Regions from separate parts of the Allobosea vaviloviae genome, predicted to be linked through region 3. Evidence: riboswitches for the same ligand, from Rfam matches in the RefSeq annotation. Region 3 holds a riboswitch; each other region holds the start of a gene.
What was found. A riboswitch is a leader RNA that binds a small molecule or an ion and turns the genes downstream of it on or off. The one in region 3 is predicted to bind thiamine pyrophosphate.

Region 1 (2,263 bases), 2.0 Mb from region 3:
CCGCCAAGAAGATCCTCGATGCGAAATCCGACACCCTGATCCTGAACCCTCTCCCGCGTTTCGCCGAGCTCGACGTGTCATGCGACGCGCTGCCGAATGCGGGTTATTTTCGACAGGTCAAATTGTCCTTGCCGGTGAGGATGGCCATCCTGGAGCGAATGCTTCTGGGTATTCCATGGACCGGTTGACGCGCCGTTTCCTGGCATTCTCGGTTTGGATGCTGGCCTATTTCCTGGCCTATATCGCGGTGGCGATAGCCATTCGCTATCTGTCGCATTCCTTTCGCATCGTCGAGATCGCGGCGATCCGCTCCGCCGGCTCGCTCATCCTTGCCGGATTCTTCGTCTTCAGAAGCAAGGCGGTCTTGCACCAACTGGCCGGCATGCAGTTCGGCTATCATGTCCAGCGCAGCTTGATTCACCTGATCGGGTCGTTGGCGTTGATCTGGAGCCTGGCCAATCTTCCCCTGGGCTTCATCGCGACGATCGAGTTCTCGGGGCCTCTCTTCGCGGCGATGCTGGGCCTCGTGGTCGCAGGATTGATCCCGGGACCCGTCGCCTGCCTGGGATTGTCGCTCATCGCCGTTGGAAGCGCCTATCTGCTGTTCTCGCAGGGCGTGTCGCATGATCCGCGCCTGCTGATTCCGGTCGGTGCAGTTGCCCTGCTGACGATCACGAATTTGATGCTGGCCCGGCTGGCCGAGAGCAAGAGCGTGGTCCTGATCGTGTTCGTCATGCATGCCGTGCAGCTTCCGGTTTATCTGTGCGCGCTCCTGATTGGCCTCGACGTGGGGGGAACCGCTCAGCCGCGCGACGTCCACCTCGAGGACGTGCTCGGAGTTTCGCTGGCGGTTGCTGTGCTGATGCTTGCCGGCTTTGTCACGCAGACGGCGCTGGCGAACGCATCGCGTTATGGCTCCGCGCTGCAACTCTGCGCCGCCGACACGCTGCGCGTACCGTTCCTGACGCTCATCGGTTATTTCGTCTTCAAGGAGATGCTGAGCGAGAGCATCGTCCTGCCCGGATTGCTCGTCGTGGCGGGAGCGATCATCACCAGCCTGCCGCAAACGCGCGCTCGAAGCCGGCAAGGCTGAGCTCACGCCGCCGGCAAGCTCGCGATAGTGAGCTGTTGCCATGTCACATTCTTGACATGGCCGCGCCGCCGCCGTCATGGTGCGCTCGTTCCCAGGGGGGCCTCGCTAGGAGGCTGAGATTCCGCCGGCTCGAACCCGTTTCGAGCAACGCGGTGACCCTCCGAACCTGATCCGGCTCATACCGGCGTAGGGATGCGGGACATAGGGCGGCAAGCCGCTCCTTTTCCATGCTCGCGCCATTGGCCGGACAGCGGGTCGCAGACCGGAAACGTGCCGGCTTGCGCCTTGATGTCTCGGAAGGTGTGCATGGACGTGACGGAAACGCAGATCATTGCGGCCCTGCTGGAGTTCTTCGACAGGCAGGACACGACGGACGAGGATTTCGACCGGCTGGCGCTGCTTATCTTCGCCTACCAGTTCGAGAACAATCAGCCCTATCGCCGCTTCGCCGCGGCGCGAGGCAGGACGCCGCTTGCCGTCCGGGGCTGGCGCGACATCCCCGCCGTCCCGATCGATGCCTTCAAGGATCTGACGCTGAGCTGCCGCCCCACGGAGGAGATCGAGCACGTCTTCATGACGAGCGGCACGACCCGTGGCGGGCAGCGGGGCCGCAGCTATCACCCGACGCTGGCCGTCTATGACCGCTCGATGATCCTGAATTTCCGGCAGCGCTTCATGCAAGGGCTGGAGCGGATCCGCATGGGTATTCTGTTTCCCGACGAGCAGGCGATGCCGAATTCGTCGCTGGCGCATTACCTCGCTTTGGCGCGGCGCGAATGCGGGACGCCCGACAGCGAAGGCTTCATCGACGAGGCAGGCCTCGCCACGGCGCGCCTGCTCGCGGCGCTGGAGCGCGCTGAGGCGAGGGACGAGCCTTACGCGTTGCTGGGTGCCAGCTTCAGCTTCGTGCACCTGCTCGACGAATTGCAGCGGCGGGGTCGGCACTTTGCGCTGCCGCCGGGTAGCCGCATCCTCGACACTGGCGGCTTCAAGGGGCAGTCGCGCGAACTGGCGGCGGACGAGTTCTACGACGCTCTGTCGGCTGCGCTCGGCGTGCCCCGGGATCGCTGCATCAACATGTACGGCATGACCGAACTCGGCACCCAGTTCTATGATTGGGGCAATGAGACCTGTCCGCCGGTGAAATCGGGCCCGCACTGGATCCGCAGC
Region 2 (2,263 bases), 3.0 Mb from region 3:
TCGCGCCGACAATCAGCGTCCCGTCGCTCTTGGGGGCGAGATGGACCTGGTCGGTCCAGACCATGCGCGAAAGGAGCGGCCGGTCCGGCGGGCATGCCAGCGCCAGCGACTGCCCCTTGAGCGGCCGCAACGGCAGGGAAAGCCCCGTTATCTCGGTCCAGGCCCCGCCTGCAGCCACGATGATCGTAGCCTTCACCGGCCCTTGCTTCGTCGTGACGCCCACGGCGCGCCCGGCTTGCAGCCAGGGCGTTGCCGCCGAGCCTTCGAGCAGGATGCCGCCGCGTTCGATGAAGGCCTGCCGCAGGGCGGCGATCACCTTGGCCGGGTCGACTTGGTGATCTCCAGGACAATGGATGCCGGCCACGACGGAGGGCCGCAGGCCGGGCTCAAAGCCTCGGCAGGCAGCCCCGTCCAGCCACTCCGTCACAAGCCCGGCCTGCCGCTGCATCTCCTGGCGAAAGCGCAGCCGCGCCACCTCGTCGCGCGTCGTGGCGACAAGCAGGATGCCATCCCTGCGATAGTCGATATCGAGCCCGCCATCGGCCGATAATTCGGCGGCAAAGCCGGGCCAGAGGCGCTGGCTCTCCAGGGCGAGCGCGACATGCTCCTCGCCGCCGGGCTCGAATTCGGCAGCCGCCGCCAGCATCCCGGTGGCGGCGAGGCTCGCGCCTTGGCCGACCGTGCCGCGCTCGAAGAGCGCGACCCGCAGGCCGGCGCGCAGCAATCGCCAGCCGGTCATCAGGCCGATCACGCCGCCGCCGATGATGGCGACATCCGTCGAGGCCGGCGGCGCCGGAGCATCGGGCGGGCCGGCCTGCTGGCGGCGCAAACTGGTGTCGGGCGGGCCTCTCATCGCAAACTCCTCGCCGCAACGGGGGGCGAGGATATCTGCAGCCTTGCGGGCCGCCGGCTTCATGCCGGGAAATCCATCCCTCCGCCGGTATGAACCGGATCAGGTTCGAAGGATTTCCGCGCGCTTATCCGGGTTGCCCCGGTCTGCCAGCGGTGTCTCAGCCCCTTGCCGGGGATCTCCCTGGAATGACGACGACTGTGAAAGCTCGGTGGCCGATGGTCAAGCCTGCCTGGATGCAGGCAGCGCCAGCCCTCACCGCATGAAATGCAGCTCACGGAAGCGCCCGCGGAACGCCGTCACATCTTTAGCCACGACCTCCGCCGGCCGCGAACCGCTGAGGCCTTCAGCGATATAGCCTGCGAGTTCGGGCATATCGGCGGGCGTCATGCCGAAGCGCACGATCTCGGGCGTGCCGAGCCTGAGCCCGTTGACGTCGCCCGCCACCTCCGGCAGGGGCAGGCCGATGCCGCAGCTCAGGATGTTGATGGCACGCAGCGTCTTGGCGGCCGCCTGGCCGCCGCCATAGCTGTGAGCCTCGATCGCGAATTGATGCGAGGTCGTCAGGCCGCGATCGCGCGCGAAGACCGGCACCTGCCGCTCGACCAGCGCCTCGCCCAGCGCCTTGGCCGTCTCAGCCATCATCTGCGCGTAAGCACGGCCATGCGCCTTCCAGTCGAGCAAGGTGATCGCCAGCGAGGCCGATTTCGCCGCATCGAAATTCGCGGTCAGACCGGGATAGGCGACAGCGTCGAGCCGCTTGGCGATCTCGGCGTCATTGGTGACGATCAGACCCGAAGGCGGCCCGCCCAGGCTCTTATAGGTGCTCATCGTCATCAGATGAGCGCCCTCCTCCAGCGGCTGCTGCCAGCCATGGCCGGCGATCATGCCCGACATATGCGCCGCGTCGAACAGCACGATCGCGCCGATTTCGTCGGCAATCGCGCGGATCTCGCGGATCGGATGGGCGAAGAGGTTGAGGCTGCCGCCGATCGAGATCAGCTTGGGCTTCAATCGCAAGGCATCCTCACGCAGGCGCGCAAGGTCGACGGTGTAGTTCACCGGGTCGACTGGGGCGGGATGGGTAACGATGCCGTAAAGCCCTGCGGCGCCGGCGCCGTGATGCGTGACATGGCCGCCGATCGCGCCCGGCGGCGCGATGATGCAGTCGCCGGGCTTGGCCGCGACCATGAACGCATAGAGATTGGCAATGGCGCCCGAGGGCACGCGGATCTCGGCATATTTCGCGCCAAAGACCTCGGCGGCGAGTTCGGCGGCGATGATCTCGATCTTTTCGATCGCCTCCAGCCCCATCTCGTATTTGTCGCCGGGATAGCCGAGCGAGGGCCGGGCGCCGAGCCCCGCCGCAAGCACGGCCTCGGCCTTGGGGTTCATCACATTGGTCGCGGGGTT
Region 3 (2,263 bases):
CGGCGAACTGGGCACGGTCATTGGCGTCGGCGATCGAGCCTGGACGCAATCCGTCGCCGAGCGAGAACGAGACGTCATAGCGCCGCATGATCTCGCAGATCTCGTCGAAACGCTCGTAGAGGAAGCTTTCCTTGTGATGCGCCAGGCACCAGCGCGCCATGATCGAGCCGCCGCGCGAGACGATGCCGGTCACCCTGGAAGCCGTCAGCGGCACATAGGGCAGCCTGACGCCGGCATGGATGGTGAAGTAGTCGACGCCCTGCTCGGCTTGCTCGATCAGCGTGTCCTTGAACACCTCCCAGTCGAGCTTGACCGGATCGCCGCCGACCTTCTCCAGCGCCTGGTAGATCGGCACGGTGCCGATCGGGACCGGCGAGTTGCGCAGGATCCAGGAGCGGATGTTGTGGATGTTGCGCCCGGTCGACAGGTCCATGACCGTGTCCGCGCCCCAGCGGATCGCCCAGACCAGCTTCTCGACCTCCTCGGCCGCACCGGAGGTGACGGCGGAATTACCGATATTGGCGTTGATCTTGACCAGGAAGTTCCGGCCGATCGCCATCGGCTCGAGTTCCGGGTGGTTGATGTTGGCGGGAATGATCGCTCGCCCGCGCGCGATCTCGCTGCGCACGAATTCGGGTGTGACGAATTCCGGCACGCTTGCGCCAAAGCTCTCGCCATCGGCATGGCGCTCTTTCGCGCCTTCCAGCATCGCGGCGCGGCCGAGATTCTCGCGATGCGCGACATAGATCATCTCGGGCGTGATGATGCCGGCCCTGGCGAACTCGTACTGCGTCGCCATCTGGCCGGGCTTGGCCGTCAGCACCGGGCGCTCAGCCGGGCAGGCGGGCACCAGGTTCTCGGGCGAGATGTTGCCATTGTCGGCGGCGGTGACTTCGCGGCCAGGAATGCTGTCGAAACCGCGCGCGTCGAGCCAGGCGCGGCGTGGCTGCGGCAGGCCCTGGTTCAGATCGATCCTGGCGTCGGTCTCGGTGAAGGGCCCTGACGGGTCGTAGATGCGCACCGGTGGTTCCGCGTCGGTCGAAAGCTGCACCTCGCGGAAGGGCACCCGCATGGTCGGGTCTTCCGGTGGCGCGACATAGATCTTGCGCGAGCCGATGATCGGGCCGGTGGTGACGCCGGTCGGTGCACCAAACTTGGGCGCGGCCCTGACGCTGTTTTTGGCAGTCTTGGTGTGAACGTTCATGGGGATCTCCTCCTTGGTCCAAGGTTCAGGAGATCCGGCGTCGAAGCGGTCTAGCGCTGTCTGCGGCCGCGATTATGCGCAAGCCGCGTTCCAGTCCCTCCGCCGGTATGACCCGGATCAGGTTCGATGGGTTCGGCCTTTACGGCCATCTCAGCTCTTGCGAGCACCCCTCGGAACGGCTGGGAAGTTAGGCGCGATGACGTCGGTGCGCAACCGGCAAACAGCGCCCGGCTCGCATGACGTCATTGCCATGTGTTCAGCGCCTCGTTGATTGCGGCGGCGCTTCGGCGCGACGACGGCTGCGACGGATCGCGCGGAGCTATCTTCGGAAGCGACGCATTCCGGTGATGCGCTCTGTTGCGGGTCAGGCGCTCCTGGCGCGCGGCCAGGGCAGCACTCGTCCCGACATGACCATGCGATCGCGCCCGCCGTCCTTGGCGGAATAAAGCGCCCGATCCGCTGCTCCAACCAACGAGGCGCAGTCTGTCGTTGCATTGGAGTTCGGCCAGACAGTCGCGCCGCCAAGGCTCGCCGTGACGAGCCCGGACGGAGGGTTCGACCCGTGCGGAATCTGGATGTCGCGAAGCGCATCGCAGAATCTCATGCCGACCACCTCGCAGCCTTCGGCATCCGTACCGGGCAAGAGGAGTGCGAACTCTTCCCCGCCATAGCGCGAGGCCAGGTCGCCCGGGCGTCGTGTTTGCGCGGCCAGCACGGCGGCCACAGCACGCAGGCAGCCATCTCCAGCCGGATGTCCGTAACGATCGTTGAACTTCTTGAAATGGTCGATATCGATCATCAGCACGGAAAGGGCGGTGCCCTCTCGCGAGGCCCGCGCCCATTCCTGCTCCAGCCGCTCGTCGAAACATCGGCGATTGGCGAGCCCCGTCAGCCCGTCCAAGGTCGCCAGCGCCGCGAGTTTGTCTTCGAGATCCTTGTGCTCGGTCATATCGCGCGAGATCGCCACGACGCCATTGATCGTGCCGCTATCGGATCTTGTCACGCGCAAGGTCGTCTCGATCCAGATCTCGGTCTTCTCCCGGTGGCGCGTGCGATAGA

Region 1: another riboswitch for thiamine pyrophosphate. It lies ahead of BHK69_RS17630 (LuxE/PaaK family acyltransferase); the one in region 3 lies ahead of thiC (phosphomethylpyrimidine synthase ThiC).
Region 2: another riboswitch for thiamine pyrophosphate. It lies ahead of thiO (glycine oxidase ThiO); the one in region 3 lies ahead of thiC (phosphomethylpyrimidine synthase ThiC).

What each region holds. Positions count from the first base shown of each region.
Region 1 is NZ_CP017147.1:3,822,462-3,824,724, forward strand. It holds gene BHK69_RS17620 (aspartate/ornithine carbamoyltransferase family protein) at 1-188, shown strand, start outside; gene BHK69_RS17625 (DMT family transporter) at 80-1,093, shown strand; TPP riboswitch at 1,177-1,306, shown strand; gene BHK69_RS17630 (LuxE/PaaK family acyltransferase) at 1,400-2,263, shown strand, end outside.
Region 2 is NZ_CP017147.1:5,123,157-5,125,419, forward strand. It holds gene thiO (glycine oxidase ThiO) at 1-853, opposite strand, end outside; TPP riboswitch at 913-1,044, opposite strand; gene glyA (serine hydroxymethyltransferase) at 1,106-2,263, opposite strand, start outside.
Region 3 is NZ_CP017147.1:1,783,903-1,786,165, forward strand. It holds gene thiC (phosphomethylpyrimidine synthase ThiC) at 1-1,204, opposite strand, end outside; TPP riboswitch at 1,281-1,385, opposite strand; gene BHK69_RS08325 (sensor domain-containing diguanylate cyclase) at 1,569-2,263, opposite strand, start outside.